2 regions of the Streptomyces luomodiensis genome follow, and region 1 is predicted to be linked to the other one. Evidence: riboswitches for the same ligand, from Rfam matches in the RefSeq annotation. Region 1 holds a riboswitch; the other holds the start of a gene.

The links. Region 1 has a riboswitch for glycine ahead of gcvT (glycine cleavage system aminomethyltransferase GcvT). Riboswitches for the same ligand answer to the same signal wherever they lie in the genome.
Region 2: another riboswitch for glycine. It lies ahead of gcvP (aminomethyl-transferring glycine dehydrogenase); the one in region 1 lies ahead of gcvT (glycine cleavage system aminomethyltransferase GcvT).

The regions. Positions count from the first base shown of each region.
Region 1 is NZ_CP117522.1:6,787,442-6,796,423, reverse strand. It holds gene PS467_RS28720 (enhanced serine sensitivity protein SseB C-terminal domain-containing protein) at 1-37, opposite strand, end outside; gene PS467_RS28715 (enhanced serine sensitivity protein SseB) at 149-955, opposite strand; gene PS467_RS28710 (AAA family ATPase) at 1,253-1,963, opposite strand; glycine riboswitch at 2,117-2,227, shown strand; gene gcvT (glycine cleavage system aminomethyltransferase GcvT) at 2,404-3,531, shown strand; gene gcvH (glycine cleavage system protein GcvH) at 3,703-4,083, shown strand; gene glyA (serine hydroxymethyltransferase) at 4,109-5,389, shown strand; gene PS467_RS28690 (L-serine ammonia-lyase) at 5,573-6,955, shown strand; gene PS467_RS28685 (hypothetical protein) at 7,482-8,846, shown strand; gene PS467_RS28680 (ATP-binding protein) at 8,767-8,982, opposite strand, start outside.
Region 2 is NZ_CP117522.1:1,544,277-1,553,258, forward strand. It holds gene gcvP (aminomethyl-transferring glycine dehydrogenase) at 1-1,660, opposite strand, end outside; glycine riboswitch at 1,726-1,850, opposite strand; glycine riboswitch at 1,852-1,949, opposite strand; gene PS467_RS06475 (PRC-barrel domain-containing protein) at 2,062-2,391, shown strand; gene PS467_RS06480 (DNA polymerase IV) at 2,381-4,531, opposite strand; gene PS467_RS06485 (MerR family transcriptional regulator) at 4,639-5,265, opposite strand; gene PS467_RS06490 (bifunctional nuclease family protein) at 5,433-5,906, opposite strand; gene ftsR (transcriptional regulator FtsR) at 5,959-6,711, opposite strand; gene PS467_RS06500 (double zinc ribbon and FHA domain-containing protein) at 6,730-7,560, opposite strand; gene PS467_RS06505 (DUF881 domain-containing protein) at 7,691-8,554, opposite strand.

The DNA of each region.
Region 1 (8,982 bases):
GGCCGGCCGCCGCCCCCCAATCCGCGCCCGCGCTCACCTGGGTCCGCCCCTTCTCTCGGCCTTGCCCGCATCTCACCGGGGAGCGTGCTCACACTCCGCCTGGTCATCAAACCAGCTTACGGGCCCCGGCAGCGGACCCCGGGGTACGTCAGAGGTCACGGTCGTAGAACGGCCGTACGCGCCCCAGCATCCAGTCGGCCACCGGGTCCCCCTGCGCCACGTCCAGCGCGACCAGCTGGACCGTCCACGGCACGGGCACCGCGCCGAGGGCGCGGCCCAGCGCGTCCACGGCGCGCGCCTGGCCGTCCGGGCCCGGGGTGTCGAGCTGCACGCCGACGAAGAGCGCGGGCTCGTCGCCCTCGACGCTGGCCAGGGCGCGCCGGGCGGTCCGCACTCCGGTGCCCTTGGCGAACTCGATCCCGGCGGCGGCCAGGAAGTCCACCGGCTCGTCCTGCCAGTCGGGTTCGAAGAGCCGCACCCGGCCGCCGGTGGCCGGGCCGTCGAGCTCGGTACGCCCGGCGCGGCACAGCTCCCGGACGGCGGGCGGGGGCAGCGGTACGACCACCGCGCCACCGGGGTTCAGCGCGATGCCGAGCTGGGGCGGCAAGCCGCGGGCGAACTCCACCGCCGGGGCGATGGTGAAGGACATATGGGAGCCGACGACCTGGAGGAACTGCTGCTCGGAGCTGAACACCGGGACATACGCGGCGCCTTCGAGCTCCATGGTGGGCAGATCGAGGTTCGGGCTGTCCGGCCCCCCGCCGTTGGGCAGCGGAACCCAGACGTGGCTGCGGGAGAGCGTCTCGACGATGCGCGCCCCGGCCCCGGGGACGTCCACGGAGGCGGCGAGCACCTCTTCGAGCTCATTGCCGGGAAACGCCGGATACGCGGCATGCGCGCCGTCGGGGAATCCTCCATGAGCCGGTGCCACACCGTACTGCTCCGGGAAGCTCATCTTCGTCCAACCGCCATCTCGTCCGACCTGCCCAAAGCACCCTAACGGCTGGGCGGCGCTGGACCTGCGGGGCGGGCGTCATCTCCACAGCACTTCCCCACCTCGCCCGGCCCGCGGCCGCGGCGCTCCCCTCCTCCGCCCGGCTCGCCGTCGTCACGCTGGGTGAGGTGCGGGGGGGCTGGTTTCCGCCAAGGTCACCCGGCGCTCACCGGTCCTTCGGCGCGGGTGGGATCGCTCGCGTGAGACTCGGGGATCGCTCGCACGAGAGGCGGGGATCACTCGCACGAGAGGCGGGGATCACTCGAACGAGATACCGCGCAGGGCGCTCGCGGCCGGCCGGTCCAGCAGCACCGCCGAGGCGCACCCCTCCGGCGGCCGTCCCCGCTCGATCCTCTCGACCAGCCGCCGCATCGCGCGCAGATGCCGGGCGAAGGCATAGCCGGAGACGCCGCGGCCGCGGGCGGCCTGCCCCTCCAGGGCCACCGTGGCGTCCACGTCCAGCAGCACCATATGGAGGCTGCGGCCCCGGCGCCGGGCGTCCCGCGCCAGCCAGCGGCGGACCCACGGCAGCGCACCGCAGTCGTGCACCACGACGCTCACCTCCGCGCGCAGCGCCCGGCGCAGCCCCGCGTAGTGGGCGCACCGGACCAGCGGGCGGTAGAGCGCGTACGGCAGCCAGCCGGGCAGCCGGCGCTCCCACGCCTCCCGCGTGTGCTGCGAGTCCACCCGCATGACGACGGCGCCCGTCTCGTCCACCAGGGGCACCGCCCGATTGATCAGCGTGCTCTTGCCACTGCCCGGCAGCCCGGAGGCGACCAGCACGTCTCCCGCCGGATAGCGCAGCTCGCCCGGGGCCGCGCCGGCCTCCCCGCCCGGCGCCGCGCCGCGCAGATCGTGCACCGGGGCTCTTCGGCCGGGACGGACCGCCGGCCCGGAGGGGACGCGGCCGGGCGGCGTCGGCAGGAGCCTGTGTGCGGTCGCGTACGTTCCCTGCCCATGCACCGTGATCGTCCTCCCAGGTCGGTCATCGCTGCTCGTACCCGCAGAGTGTCAAGAAAAGGTAATGTCCATCAAGGCTGCCTCCGGCGGGCCGCCCGGATCGGGACTTCCCTTCTCGGCCATACGTGCGATGATGTGCCCCGCAACTCCATACCGGCCGTTTGAAGCCGCGCGGGAGAGTCCTTGGTCACCGGCCGTGGTGCCGGAGGTCCAGGGCGCCGAAGGAGCAAGTCCTCCCTTGAATCTCTCAGGCCCCGATACCGCGCGGACGAGGCAGATCTGAAAAGCGGGCCGCGCGGGCGCGGCTCCACCCACGGTGCAAGCCGGGCCCCTTACGGGCGTCACGGCGAACCTCTCAGGTTCCGATGACAGATGGGGAGGACGTACGCGTCCTTGCCGTCCGACCTCGCCGTCGCGCGACCCCGACCTGACCTCCTGGAGCCTGAACCGTGACCGACGCCCCGCCCACCCCACGCCGTACCGCGCTGGACGCGCGGCACCGCGCGCTCGGCGCCACCATGACCGACTTCGCCGGCTGGGACATGCCGCTGCGCTACGGCAGCGAGCGCGATGAGCACACGGCGGTGCGCACCCGCGCCGGGCTCTTCGACCTCTCCCACATGGGTGAGATCTCTCTCATCGGTCCGCAGGCCGGGCAGGCCCTGGACCACGCGCTGGTCGGCCATCTGTCCGCGCTCGCCGTGGGCCGCGCCCGCTACACCATGATCTGCGACGACGAGGGCGGCATCCTGGACGACCTGATCGTCTACCGCCTCGGGGACGAGGAGTTCCTGGTCGTCGCCAACGCCGCCAACGCCCAGGTGGTGCTGGACGCGCTGACCGAGCGCGCCGGCGGTTTCACCGCGTCCGTAAGGGACGACCGGGACGCGTATGCGCTGATCGCGGTCCAGGGGCCCGAGTCCGCGGGCATCCTGCGCACCCTGACCGACGCCGACCTGGACGGGCTGAAGTACTACGCCGGGCTGCCGGGCACCGTCGCGGGCGTCCCGGCCCTGATCGCCCGCACCGGCTACACGGGCGAGGACGGTTTCGAGCTGTTCCTCGCGCCGGGCGACGCCGAGCGGGTCTGGGAGGCGCTGACCGAGGCGGGCGCCCCGGTGGGCCTGGTGCCCTGCGGTCTGTCCTGCCGGGACACCCTGCGCCTGGAGGCGGGGATGCCGCTGTACGGGCATGAGCTGTCCACCGACACCACCCCCTTCGACGCGGGGCTCGGCCGGGTGGTGAAGTTCGACAAGCCGGGCGACTTCATCGGCCGCCAGGCCCTGGAGGCCGCGTCCCGCCGGGCGGACAGCGTCACCCCGCGCACCCTGGTCGGCCTGGTCGCCGAGGGCCGCCGGGTGCCGCGCGCCGGATACGCCGTGCTGGCCGCCGACGGCTCGCGGATCGGCCAGGTCACCTCGGGCGCGCCCTCCCCGACGCTGGGCAAGCCGATCGCCATGGCGTACGTGGACGCGGAGTACGCCAAGCCCGGCACCGAGGGGGTCTCGGTGGACATCCGCGGCAGCCAGGAGCCGTACGAGGTCGTGGCGCTCCCCTTCTACCGGCGCGAGCGCTGAGCCACCGCCCTCGCCCTTCCCGGGAGACGCCTTCCCGGGAGACGCCTTCCCGGAAGACGGCTTCCCGGGAGACGGCTTTCCGGGAGGCGTCCCCTCGTTCCCCGGCGCGTCGCATCCCACCAGCTAAGACCCATTTCCCAAGCCCTCCCCCCTATCCAGGAGAATCGGACCATGAGCAACCCCCAGCAGCTGCGCTACAGCAAGGAGCACGAGTGGCTGTCGGCCGCCGACGAGGACGGCGTGTCGACGATCGGCATCACCGAATTCGCGGCCAACGCGCTCGGCGACGTCGTCTATGTCCAGCTCCCGGACGTCGGCTCCGCCGTCTCCGCCGGTGAGACCTGCGGTGAGCTGGAGTCCACCAAGTCGGTCAGCGACCTGTACGCGCCGGTCTCCGGTGAGGTCACCGAGATCAACGAGGACGTGGTGAACGACCCGGCGCTGGTGAATTCCGCCCCCTTCGAGGGCGGCTGGCTGTTCAAGGTGAGGGTGACCGGCGAGCCGGAGGACCTGCTCTCCGCCGACGAGTACACCGCCTTCGCCGAAAACTGACCCTCCTCTTCCGATCGGGACCCTGATGTCGCTTCTCAACAGCTCCCTGCACGACCTCGACCCGGACGTCGCCGCCGCTGTCGACGCCGAACTCCACCGCCAGCAGTCCACCCTGGAGATGATCGCCTCCGAGAACTTCGCTCCGGCGGCGGTCATGGAGGCCCAGGGCTCGGTCCTGACCAACAAGTACGCCGAGGGCTACCCCGGCCGCCGCTACTACGGCGGCTGTGAGCACGTCGATGTGGTCGAGCAGATCGCCATCGACCGGGTGAAGGAACTCTTCGGCGCAGAGGCGGCGAACGTCCAGCCGCATTCGGGCGCCCAGGCCAACGCGGCCGCGATGTTCGCGCTGCTCTCCCCCGGCGACACGATCCTGGGCCTGAACCTGGCGCACGGCGGCCACCTGACCCACGGCATGAAGATCAACTTCTCCGGCAAGCTGTACAACGTGGTGCCCTACCACGTGGACGCCGAGACCGGTCTGGTCGACATGGACGAGGTCGAGCGGCTGGCCAAGGAGCACCGCCCCAAGCTGGTCATCGCGGGCTGGTCGGCCTACCCCCGCCAGCTGGACTTCGCGGCCTTCCGCCGGATCGCGGACGAGGTCGGCGCGTACCTGATGGTCGACATGGCCCACTTCGCGGGTCTGGTGGCGGCCGGGCTGCACCCCTCGCCCGTCCCGCACGCCCATGTGGTGACCACCACCACCCACAAGACCCTGGGCGGTCCGCGCGGCGGTGTGATCCTCTCCACCGCCGAGCTGGCCAAGAAGATCAACTCGGCGGTCTTCCCGGGTCAGCAGGGCGGTCCGCTGGAGCATGTGATCGCCGCGAAGGCGGTGGCCTTCAAGGTCGCGGCGAGCTCCGCCTTCACGGAGCGCCAGGAGCGCACGCTGGAGGGCGCCAAGATCCTCGCCGAACGCCTGGCCCAGCCCGATGTGCGCGAAGCGGGCGTCTCCGTCCTCTCCGGCGGCACCGACGTCCATCTGGTCCTGGTCGATCTGCGCCACTCCGAGCTGGACGGGCGGCAGGCCGAGGACCGGCTCCACGAGGTCGGCATCACGGTCAACCGCAACGCCATCCCGAACGACCCGCGGCCCCCGATGGTCACCTCGGGTCTGCGGATCGGCACCCCGGCGCTGGCCACGCGCGGCTTCACCGCCGACGACTTCCGCGAGGTCGCCGACGTGATCGCCGAGACGCTCAAGGCGCCCGCCTCCTTCGGGGCGGCCGAGGCGGAGGCGCTGAAGGCCCGGGTCACCGCCCTGGCCGACAAGCACCCGCTGTACGCGCATCTGTCGGAGTAACCCCGGCGCGGACCCGGCCGGGTTCCGGAGCGGACCCGGCCGGATTCGGGAGCGATTCCGGCCGGACCCGGCCGAATGCCGGAGCGGTCCCGGAACCGTCCCGGGCACAGGGGCGCGCCCACCCCGGCGCGCCCCCGCACCACCCCCGCACGCCCCCTCACGTGCAGACAAAGGAGTCCCCCGGTGGCCATCTCCGTCTTCGACCTCTTCTCGATCGGCATCGGCCCGTCCAGCTCGCACACCGTCGGCCCGATGCGGGCCGCGCGGATGTTCGTCCGCCGGCTGAAGAACGAGGGCCTGCTGACCCACACCGCCTCCGTCCGGGCCGAGCTCTTCGGCTCACTGGGCGCCACCGGTCATGGTCACGGCACCCCGAAGGCCGTGCTGCTGGGCCTGGAGGGCCACTCCCCGCGCACCGTCGACGTCGAGGCGGCCGACGGCGAGGTGGAGCGCATCCGCGCCACCAAGCGGCTGCGGCTGCTCGGCGCCGAGATCGGCTCCGGCCAGGAGATCGACTTCGATGAGCCGGCCCAGCTGATCCTGCACCGCCGCCGCTCCCTGCCGTACCACGCCAACGGCATGTCGCTGCTGGCGTACGACGCCGAGGGCCATCCGCTGCTGGAGAAGACGTACTACTCGGTCGGCGGCGGCTTCGTGGTGGACGAGGACGCGGTCGGCGAGGACCGCATCAAGCTCGACGACACCGTCCTCACCCACCCCTTCCGCACCGGTGACGAGCTGCTGCGGCTCTCCCGCGAGACGGGGCTGTCCATCTCGGGCCTGATGCTGGAGAACGAGAAGGCGTGGCGCACGGAGTCGGAGGTCCGGGCGGGCCTCCTGGAGATCTGGCACGTCATGGAGGCCTGCGTGGCCCGGGGCATGTCCCAGGAGGGCATCCTGCCCGGCGGCCTCAAGGTCCGCCGCCGCGCCGCCACCGCCGCCCGCGCCCTGCGCTCCGAGGGCGACCCGGCCGCCCGCGCCATGGAGTGGATCACCCTCTACGCCATGGCGGTCAACGAGGAGAACGCGGCGGGCGGACGCGTGGTCACCGCCCCGACCAACGGCGCGGCCGGCATCATCCCCGCCGTCCTGCACTACTACACCCGCTTCGTCCCGGGCGCCGACGAGGAGGGCGTCATCCGCTTCCTGCTCGCCGCGGGCGCGATCGGCATGCTCTTCAAGGAGAACGCCTCGATCTCCGGCGCCGAGGTCGGCTGCCAGGGCGAGGTCGGCTCCGCCTGCTCCATGGCCGCCGGCGGTCTCGCCGAGGTCCTCGGCGGCTCCCCGGAACAGGTGGAGAACGCCGCCGAGATCGGCATGGAACACAACCTCGGCCTCACCTGCGACCCCGTGGGCGGCCTGGTCCAGATCCCCTGCATCGAGCGCAACGGCATGGCCTCGGTCAAGGCGGTCACCGCCGCGCGGATGGCGCTGCGCGGCGACGGCCGCCACCATGTCTCGCTCGACAAGGTCATCAAGACCATGCGGGACACCGGGGCCGATATGAAGGTCAAGTACAAGGAGACGGCGCGGGGCGGACTCGCGGTCAACGTCATCGAGTGCTGACGAAGGGAACGGCGGAGGGAACGGCGAGTGGGGTGGGCTGACGCCCCGGCGCTACGGGTGCCGGTCGGGGAGGGCGCGGAACGCTGGGCCAGCCGGGCGACGAGCCGACGGGTCCTGTTCGTGGTGCACAACGTCACCTCGGCCGGCCGCCTGCTGGACGTACTGCCGCTGTTCCACGACGACTTCCGGGTCCAACTCCTGGTCACCTCGACCGGGTCATCCGCCTTCCAGAGCGGGATCGACGCGCTGTTCGCGGAGTTGGGGCTGCCCGTGCTGCCCTGGGAACAGGCGTTGGCGACACCGGTGGATCTGGCGGTGTCCGCGAGCTTCGGTGGGCAACTTCAGGACATACAAGGCAAATTGGCTGTCCTGTCCCATGGAGTTGGATACACTAAGAAACTGGGCGAGTCACGAGTCACGAGTCACGAGTCACGAGTCACGAGACACGAGAGCCGCGAGCCCCGCGACCCCCGAGCCGACCTTCGGCCTGTCGCCGGAGTGGCTGCTGGCGGACGGTGAGCCGTTCGTGGACGGCCTCGTCCTCTCCCACCCGGAGCAGCTGGAGCGGCTGCGGCGGGTGTGCCCGGAAGCCGAGAAGACCTCCGTCCTCGCCGGCGACCCCTGCTTCGACCGCATGCTGGCCGGGCGCCGCCACCGGGAGCGGTTCCGCCGCGCCCTGGGCGTACGCCGAGGTCAGCGGCTCGTCGTACTGAACTCCACCTGGAATCCCGAGGGTTTCTTCGGGAACGGCGGCGGCCAGGACGTCCTGCCGGGCCTGCTGCCGCGCCTCGCCTCCGAGCTGCCGGCCGACGACTACCGGCTGGCGGCCGTACTGCATCCGAACATCTGGTACGGGCACGGGCCGGGGCAGATCCGCGTCTGGCTGGACCGGGCCCGCCGCGGCGGACTGACCCTGATCGACCCCGTGCACGCGTGGCGACAGGCCCTGCTGGCGGCGGATGTCGTACTGGGGGATTTCGGGGCGGTGTCCTACTACGCCGCCGCGCTGGGCATCCCCGTGCTGCTCGCGGCGGCCACGCGGGACCGGCTGGACCCCGAAGCGCCGCTCGCGACGTTCGTCCGGGAGGCCCCCCGGCTCGACCCGTACGGCCCGCTGCGGGGTCAGCTGGAGGACCTGCTGGCGGGGCACCGCCCGCCGGCCGGTCCGGCGGAGTTCACCAGTTCGGCACCGGGCGCGTCGGCGGGGCTGCTGCGGAGGCTCTTCTACACGCTGATGGACCTGCCCGAGCCCGCGGCTCCCGCCCTGCTGGAGCCGCTGCCCCTGCCGCCGTACGAACCCCCGCGGCGTACGGCTCCCCTGGACGTGCGGACGCACGTCGGTACGCGGGCCCGGGGAGCGGACGTCACGGACGTCAGGATCGAACGCTCCACGGGGCACCCGTACGACACGGCACACGGCATGCCGTACGACACGGCCGGCGAGACACACCGCGCCGTCCACGAGGACACCCGCGACCCCGGCGACCTGACGTCGGCTGATGTGATCTACCGGGACGGGCGGCCGGACGACCCCCGCCTGGGCGGCCCGGCGGAGTGGACCGCCGAGGTGCTGCGCCGGTATCCGCACTGCTCGCTCGCCGGATATGTGACCGGTCCGCACAGCTGCACCGTGCGCGCCCGGGAGTACGGCATGTTCCAGCTGTCGGCGGCCCCGGGAGCGGACGCCGATCCGGCGGCCTACGCCTCGGCGCTGCACGCGTGGCTGGCCGGTGGCGGTGCGGTGCCGCCGGGCGGGGTGACCCTCCGGGTGCACACGGCCGGCCGCGTGCACCCGGTGACGGTGACCCCCGCTACCGGGACCGGGCGGCCTCGCAGCGCAGCCGCAGCCGGGCCAGATAGCCCAGGTGCACAGTCGCCTGTTCCGGACTGAGCAGGCGTTCAGCCTCGGCGATCCTCGTCAGAGCCTCGGCGTGCTCGCCGGCGTCGTGCAGCGTCTCGGCGAGGTCCGTGAGCGTACGGGCCTGGTTGTACGCCTCTCCCCGTTCCGCGAAGAAGTCCCGCGCGGC
Region 2 (8,982 bases), 5.2 Mb from region 1:
GGGCCTGCTCGGCCGGTGCGAAGGGGTGCAGCGCGCCGAACTCGGGCCAGGTGATCGGCTCCATCTCGGTGGTGGCGTTGAGCTTCATGGTGCAGGAGCCGAGCGGGATCATGCCCCGGTCCAGAGCGTAGTCCCGGTCGGCCAGGCCCCGCAGATAGCGCAGCATCGCGGTTTCGGAGCGGTGCTGGTGGAAGACCGGATGGGTCAGATAGCCGTCCCGGCGCAGCAGGGCCGCGGGCAGCGCGTCGGACGCCGAGGCGTCCAGTTCGTCGATGTCGGGGAGCCCCGGAGCGCCGTCGCCTTGGCCGTCCGTCCCGAAGGCGCACCATACGGCGGACAGCTGCGCCCGCCCGGTCGTCTCGTCACAGGCGATGCCGACGTGGTCGGCGTCGGTCAGCCGCAGATTGACCCCGGCCTCACGGGCCGCGGCCACGACCTCGGCGGCCCGGCCCGGCACCCGTGCGGTGAGGGTGTCGAAGAACGCCTCGTGCACCACCTCGACCCCGCGGGCCCGCAGCCCCTCGGCGAGCACGGAGGCGTAGCGGTGGGTGCGACGGGCGATCGCCGCGAGCCCCTCCGGGCCGTGGTAGACGGCGTACATCCCGGCCATCACGGCCAGCAGCACCTGCGCGGTGCAGATGTTGCTGGTGGCCTTCTCCCGGCGGATGTGCTGCTCCCGGGTCTGCAGCGCCAGCCGGTACGCCTTGTCGCCGTCGGCGTCCACGGAGACCCCGACCAGGCGGCCGGGAAGGTTACGGGCGTAGGTGTCGCGCACCGCCATGAAGCCGGCGTGCGGTCCGCCGAAGCCCATCGGGACGCCGAACCGCTGGCTGCTGCCGACCGCGATGTCCGCGCCCAGCTCGCCGGGCGAGGTGAGCAGGGTGAGCGCGAGCAGATCGGCGGCGACGGTGACGACGGCGCCGAGCTCATGGGCGCGCTCGATGACCGGGCGCGGATCGCGCACCGCGCCGGAGGCGCCCGGGTACTGCACCAGCACGCCGAAGACCCCGCGCTCGGCGATCTCGTCCGGGATGCCCTCGGCCAGGTCGGCGACGACGACCTCGACACCGGTCGGCTCGGCGCGGGTCCGGATGACCGCGATGGTCTGCGGCAGACAGTCGGCGTCGACCAGGAAGACGCCCTCCTTGCCCTTGCCGACGCGCCGTGACAGCGCCATGGCCTCGGCGGCCGCGGTGGCCTCGTCCAGCAGCGAGGCACCGGCGGTGGGCAGCCCGGTCAGATCGGCGACGACGGTCTGGAAGTTGAGCAGGGCCTCCAGCCGGCCCTGGGAGATCTCCGGCTGGTAGGGCGTGTACGCGGTGTACCAGGCGGGGTTCTCCAGCACATTGCGCAGGATCACCGGCGGGGTGAAGGTGCCGTAGTAGCCGAGGCCGATCATCGACGGCAGCACCTGGTTGCGGTCGGCGAGTCCGCGCAGCTCGGCGAGGACCTCCGGCTCGCTGCGGGCCGGGGGCAGGGCACCCAGCGCCTCGGCGCTCTTTATCACGTCCGGTACGGCGGCCTCGGTGAGCTCGTCCAACGAGCCGAAACCGACCTGGGCGAGCATCTTGGCCTGCGCCTCGCCGTCGGGGCCGATATGGCGCTGCTCGAACGGAGTACCGCGTTCCAGGTCGGAGAGAGCGATGCGATTGGCGGTCATCTGCGGGGGCCTCCTGGTCTGTGACGACCGGCGAGGGGCACCACGGCGTAGGTGCCCGGACGGCCTCCCCCTCTGTCATCTCAACCTGAGAGCTTCACCGGCCCACATACCGCCTGACCGGTTTTCACCGTCGGTGAGGAGGGGTTCCGGAGCTCTGCTCGCCCGTGGCCCACCCTGCTTTCCAGAGTGACCTCACCCGCACGGTACGTGTGCCTGAGAGATTCCGGGGAGGGTTTGCTCCTTCGGCGCCTCCGACAGCGTCGGCGGAGGACTCTCCCGCACGGGGTCTGCAGCCACCGTCAGCGTACCAGCGGTTCTGCCACGGGCGCGGGTCACGGGCGTTCGAGTGGCCGAGTGCGACGATGTGTCCTTTGGTAGGTAGCAACGGCCACTTGCCACCTGTGGGAGAGAGCGTGCAGACCGATATCGACCCGCGGACCCTGATCGGCCGCAAGGCATTCGACCGCGAGGGCGCCAAGATCGGCACCGTGGACGAGGTCTATCTCGACGACGCGACCGGCGAGCCCGAATGGGCGGCGGTACGCACCGGACTGTTCAGCCGGGACGTCTTCGTGCCACTCGAACCGAGCGAGGTCGTCGGCGAAACCCTGCGGGTGCCGTACGACCGGGCGCTGATCAAGGACGCCCCGGACTTCGGGGTCGGCCGTCATCTCTCCCCCGAGCAGGAGCTACAGCTCTACCACCACTACGGACTGGACGTCACCGGCTGACCCCACCCCTGCCGGCGCCCGCCACGGGGCCCGGACCCGCCGAGCCGGCCCCACCATGCCCCGACCCGAAGACGCCCCCACCCCGGCCCGCGACCTCGTCCGGGCCCACGGACCCATCCAGACCGCCGCCCCCAGACCCGGCAGTCTCGCCCCGGCCCGCGACCTCCGCCGCATCCACGGACCCGCCCCGGCCCGCGATCTCGTCCGGGCCCACGGACCCGACCGGACCTCCGACCCCAGGACCGACAGTGCCGCCCCGGCCCGCAGCCTCCCCAGGGTCTGCGGGCTTTCCCCGGCGCACGACCTCCGCCGGACCCAAGGTCCCGCCCCGGCCCCGGCCCGCGACCTCGTCCGGACCTACAGACCCGACCGGACCGCTGACCCCAGGACCGACGCCCCTGCCCCGGCCCGCAGCCTCCCCCAGTTCAGCGGAGCCGACCGGGCCCACGCCCTCGTCCAGACCGCCGCTCCCAAAGCCGACAGCCTCCTCCCGGCCCGCGACCTCCGCCGCATCCACGGACCCGCCCCGACCCGGGACCTCCTCCCGGCCCGCAGCGTCCGCCGCCTCCACGACCCCGTCTCGGCCCGCGACCTCCGCCGGCCCCAAGGTCCTGCCCCGGCCGGGCTCTCCCGATTCCACGGGCCCAGTCGGGCCCACAGATCCGGCCGGACCGCCGCCCCCAGACCCGGCAGTCTCGCCCCGGCCCGCGACCTCCGCCGCATCCACGGACCCGCCCCGGCCCGCGGTCTCGTCCGGGCCCACGGTGGCCTCGGCCGGGTGTTGGAGTGGCAGTGGGTCGGCCGGCTCCAGTGCCGGGTCGTCCACGGCGAACGTCCGTACCCGCCCCGGCCTCGACCACGGCTCCTCGAAGCGCACGGTCACCCGGCCCACCCCGCTCCCCTGCACCCAGCCCGCCCCGTACTCGGCGTGCCGCACATCGGAGCCCGGCAGCCAGCGCCGTGGTTTCCCGGCGCCCTCATGAGCCTCTCCCGCGCCCGCTTCCACGGGCTCCGGTATTTCGGGACCCGGTCCGCGCCGCGCGTCCTCCAGCGCCTCGTGAGCGGCCTGGGCAGCCTGCGCGAAGAGATCCTCCTGGGTGTAGTCCGCCAGACCGCTGACCCCCACCCCCAGCAGCCGCACACCCGCCGTGGTGTCCACCCCGTCGATCAGCCGCGCCGCGGCCTCCCGCACCACGCTCGGATCGTCGGTCGGCCCGCGCAGGGTCTCCGAACGGGTCAGCGTGGAGAAGTCGTACCGCCGCACCTTGATCACGACTGTCCGGCCCGAGCGGCCCGCCTCGCGCAGCCGCCGGACACAGCGGTCGGCGAGCCGGGCGATCTCCAGCTGCACCCGGGTGCGGTCGGTGAGGTCGACGTCGAAGGTGTCCTCCACCGAGATGGACTTGGCGTCCCGCTCGGCGACGACGGGCCGCTCGTCCCGGCCGTTGGCCATCAGGAACAGCGATGCGCCGTGGGCCCGGCCCAGCAGCCGCACCAGCTCGGCCTCGCCCGCCTCCCGCGTCTCGGCCACGGTGTGGATCCCGGCCCGGCGCAGCGCCTCGGCCGTGGCGGGGCCAACGCCCGGGAGCGTCCGCACCGACATGGGGCCGAGCAGATCGCGCTCCGTCCCCGGCTCGATGACCGTCAGACCATCGGGCTTGGCCTGCTCCGAAGCGATCTTGGCGAGCATCTTCGATCCGGCGAGCCCCACCGACCCGGTCAGCCCGGTGACCGCCCTGATGTCGGCCCGCAGCCGCTCCCCCACAGCGCGCGCCGCCTCCGCGGTGGGCTCGGTGCCGCCCGCCTCCAGGTCGACGAATGCCTCGTCCAGGCTCAGCGGCTCCACCAGCGGCGAGAGGGTGTGCAGCAGGGCCATGACCTGATCGCTCACCTGCCGGTAGAGGGTGAAGCGGGGGATGAGGAACGCCGCGTTCGGGCACAGACGGCGGGCCTGGGCCATCGCCATGGCCGAGTGCACCCCGAACACCCGGGCCTCGTAGGAGGCCGTGGCCACCACGCCACGCGGCCCGAGGCCGCCCACGACCACCGGCTTGCCGCGCAGGCTGGGTTTGGCCGCCTGCTCCGCCGAGGCGTAGAAGGCGTCCATGTCCAGATGGAGAATCGTCGGCGCACCCCTCACATCTACCGATGCTGCCGCACACCACTGACAATGGGCGCCCGGGACACCTCCCAGCGGTAGCTGGGGGAGAACCGAACCTCGAAAAACCGAACCTCGAAAACCGGGCCTCAGCCGACCCGGTTGCGGCGCGCCGCGAGCTCGTCGGCGGGGTTGGGCCGGATCAGCGTCTCTCCGGTGTCCACCCGCTCGCCGTGCAGCTGGGACAGCGCGCTCTCCACATCCCGCCAGACGACGCCCACGGCGATCCCGAAGACGCCCTGGCCGCCCTGGAGGAGGTCCACGACCTCATCCGGGGAGGTGCACTCATAGACGGTCGCGCCGTCGCTCATCAGCGTCATCTGGGCCAGGTCGTCGAGCTCCCGGGCGCGCAGGTGCGCCACCGCCGCCCGGATGTTCTGCAGCGACACGCCGGTGTCCAGCAGACGCTTCACGATCTTGAGGACGACCACGTCCCGGAAGCTGTAGAGCCGCTGGCTGCCCGAGCCATAGGCGGGGCGCACGCTCGGCTCGACCAGCCCGGTGCGGGCCCAGTAGTCCAGCTGGCGGTAGGTGATGCCCGCGGCCGCGCATGCGGTGGGGCCGCGGTATCCGATCCGCTCCGTCCCCCCCGCGGCGGGCTCACGCGGCGGTGCGGCCTGTGCCGCGACCCGAGCCTTCCGTGCCGGATCGGCCGATGCGCTCCCCTGGAGCGCGTACGGACCTCCGGCCGCCGTGCCGTCGCCGGTGCTTCTCACGCCGACCTCCGTCCTCGACCTGCCATCTTGAAGGTAGGCAGTCACCCGGGGTGCGTCAACGATCGCCACACTCGGCACGCCGAGTGATAATCACCCTAAGGGTGGTTTCCCGTGTCCCTCGTCCGGGAAAGGCTACTCGAATGCGCGAGCGAGGACCGGCAGACCGCTCACTGGCTGCTGGTTCCGAAGTCCTCGGGCGAGATCTGGTCGAGGAACTCGCGGAACTTCTCCACCTCGTCCTCCTGCTCGTCCGGGATCGCGATACCGGCGTCGTCCAGCACGCCGTCGCTGCCGTAGATCGGTGTTCCGGTGCGCAGCGCGAGCGCTATGGCGTCGGACGGCCGGGCGCTGACCTCCACACCGCTGGCGAACACCAGCTCCGCGTAGAAGACGCCCTCCCGCAGATCCGTGATGCGGACCTCCGTGAGCTGCTGTCCGACTGCTTCGAGTACGTCTTTGAAAAGGTCATGGGTCAGCGGGCGCGCCGGAGCCATGCCCTGCTGAGCGAAGGCGATCGCGGTCGCCTCACCTGGTCCGATCCAGATGGGGAGGTAGCGGTCGCCTCCCACTTCACGCAGGAGCACGATCGGTTGGTTGGAGGGCATTTCCACCCGGACACCCACGACGTCGAGCTCGTTCACACAGCAACCCTAGGACGTGCCCGGCCGGTTTGGATAGTCGGGGCCCGGTCGGTCATCGCTCCTGGGCCCCCAAAGCCGACCGCACCAGTGCCTCGTGCAGCCGTACGGAGAGCGTGGCGAGCTCTCGCGCACTGGCCTCCGCATGCGCTCTGGTCTGCGGGTTTCTATGCAACCGCAGCGGGGCGACCACCTGCTCGACCATTCCGGCCTCGCGCTCGGCGGAAGCTTTCATGATTCTCAGGTGACGTGGTTCCAGGCCGAAACGACCGAGCTCGGCGATGAGCCGGGCGACAGTCACCGCCTCGATGTCGTACCCGCCGTCCGCGGTCGCCACGAGCAGCCCGTACGACTCCCATTCGGCCAGCTCCGCCTCGCTGACCTGGGCCGTTGCCAGCAGCTCGGCACGGCCCACCCGGGCGGCCGTGGGGCCGTCCGGGGCGGTCCCGGCGCCGCTGTCGAGCGGTCCGGGTTGCCGCGCCCCCTGCGAAACGGCAGGAAGCTGCAACGGTTCACCCCGCTCCAGGGCGTCCAGATGCTCCCGGATGACCTTGAGCGGCAGGTAGTGGTCACGCTGCATCCGGAGGATATGGCCGAGCCGCGCCACGTCCTGGCGGCTGAACTTGCGGTAGCCGGACGGCGTGCGCCGCGGCTCCACCAGACCCTCCGACTCCAAGAAGCGGATCTTGGAGATGGTGACCTCGGGGAACTCGTCCCGCAACAGATTCAGCACGGTGCCGATGCTCATCGACCGGCTGCCCGTGGTGGCGGTGCCGGTCTCGGCACCGCCCGACGGTGTCTGAAGCATGGACCTCCCCTGTACGGGTCAGATGCCGACGCCCCGCTGGCTCGGGTAGAAGACCAGCCGGTACTTACCGATCTGCACCTCGTCGCCGCTGGCCAGGACCACCGGCGCGTCGATCTGCTCCCGGTTGAGGTACGTGCCGTTGAGGCTGCCGACGTCCGCGACGGTGAAGCCGCCGTCCTGGCCGCGCCGGAACTCCACATGGCGGCGGGAGACCGTCACATCGTCCAGGAAGATGTCGCTCTGCGGGTGGCGGCCCGCCGTGGTGACATCACTGTCCAGCAGGAAGCGGCTGCCCGAGTTCGGTCCGCGGCGGACCACCAGCAGCGCCGATCCCATCGGCAGCGCCTCGACGGCGGCCTGCGCCTCCGGACTGAGCGACGGCAGCGGCGTCTGCCCGGTCACCTCGGAGTCGTACGCCTCGAGACCCGAGATCGAAATGGTGGAGGTGGTCTCCGAGGCACGCTCGGAGGCCGCGCCGCCCCGCAGCGGGGCGCCGCAGTTGGAACAGAACCGGCTGGCCTCCGCGTTCCGGTGGCCGCACCGCTGACATACCGGCAAGCCGAACCCTCCACCACTGTGAGCGGCCGATGGCTCCTGGAAACCTATGGGGCCGGCCGCGGAGGGGTCAACCGACGGCGCGCCCTGCGCGCCGACCTGGTCCCGGAACAGCGGGCGCTCCCCGGTTCCCCCTCCGCTCTCCTCCGCGGCACGCGAGGCGCGGTGGCGAGCGGTGCTGCTGCCGCCGTCCTGGCGGGCACTCTTGCCGAACAACTTCCCGAACAACTTCACGGGCGATTCCCCTTGACTGAAACAGACCCGCCCGTGGGGCAGGACAAACCCTCGATGCACACACCAGACGGCCCGGACATCCTCACAACGTCCGTGACCACCAGACAGTTTCCACCACGCGCGGATCTTCTGGTGCGTTGACCCCCCGCGTCCACATGGTCTCCCCGAGAGACCCTCATTTCGAACCGCCTCACCGTGATGACGACCGAGCGTAGTCAGGCCGCTTCGCCGATCGCAAGGCATCCACAACGATCTTCTTCTCCCGCTGCACGGACACAGTGGCCTGCTCCTTCTCCAGGCTCTGCACCACCCCACCGGGAATGTTCAGCGCCGGCTCCAGATCTTCCGGCTTGCCGATCACCTTCACAACGTACGGTTGCGTCACTTTCCGTCCATCGACCCGCACCGCACCTCCGCTGTCCGAGAAGTAGGTGCCGGCGACCACCCGCACATCGCCGATCTGGATCGCCTCGGCGCCGGCCGCGCGCAGTTCCTGGACCGTATCGAGCAGCATGTCCGACTCCACGGAGCCCGAGGGGTCGTCGATGGTGATCGTGATGCCGGGACCCTGTGCGGCCACCGTACCGGCGAGCACGCCCAGCTGCTGTTCCTTCTGGAGCGTCTGTTTGCGGGCCTCCTCGGCCTGGTCCGAGCTGTTCTCCAGCTCGGTCCGCTGGTTCTCCAGACGGCGCTTCTCGTCCTGGAGCCGCTGGGTGCGGGAGTCCAGCTCGTCGAGGATGCGGACCAGGTCCTCCTGGCGGGCGCCGCGCAGCACGCTGTTCTCGTTGGTCGAGCGCACCTGGATGGCGAGGCCCAGACCGAGGCCGAAGAGCAGCAGGGCGACGATCAGCTGCGCGCGGGTCAGCCGCGGCGGCCACACGCCCTTCATCAGCCGCTGGCGGCCGGTGAGGGCCTCCTGCGGCCCCTGGTCGGCCTCGGGGCCGGGAGCGGGCCCCGCGGGCTCTCCGGGCCCCCTCCTGGGCTCCTCGGCGGACCCGGCGCCCGTCCCCCGGGGACCCTGCGGCCCGGTGGCCGTGGGCGCGCCCGCCGTGATGCGCCGGCCCTGGGCCTGGGGCGGCAGGGCCTCGGGCAGCACGGCCTTGGGCAGGGGCGTCCTGAGGGCGAGGTCCTTGAGGCCGCCGGGGCCGGGGGCGGCGGGCCTGCCGGGTTTCCGCGGTGCGCCGCGCCCGGACGTCTCCGGCCGTCGCGGCTGTCCGGACGTCCGCTGGGACTCCCCGGCCTCTCCGGCCTTTTCGGCGTTTCCCGGCTTTTCGGTCTTTTCGGCCTTCTCGGCCCGTCGCGGCGTTTCGGCCGGCTGCCGCGTCCTCTCGGCCTGCGGTCGGTTTTCGGCCGACCGCGGCTTCCCAGCCTGCGCCGTCTCGGCCTGTGCCGCCTCGGCCCGCGCCGTCTCGGTCTGCGGTCTCTCGGCCTGCGGTTTCTCGGGACGTCCGGGCTTCTCCGGGGTGTCGTCAGTCGTCATCG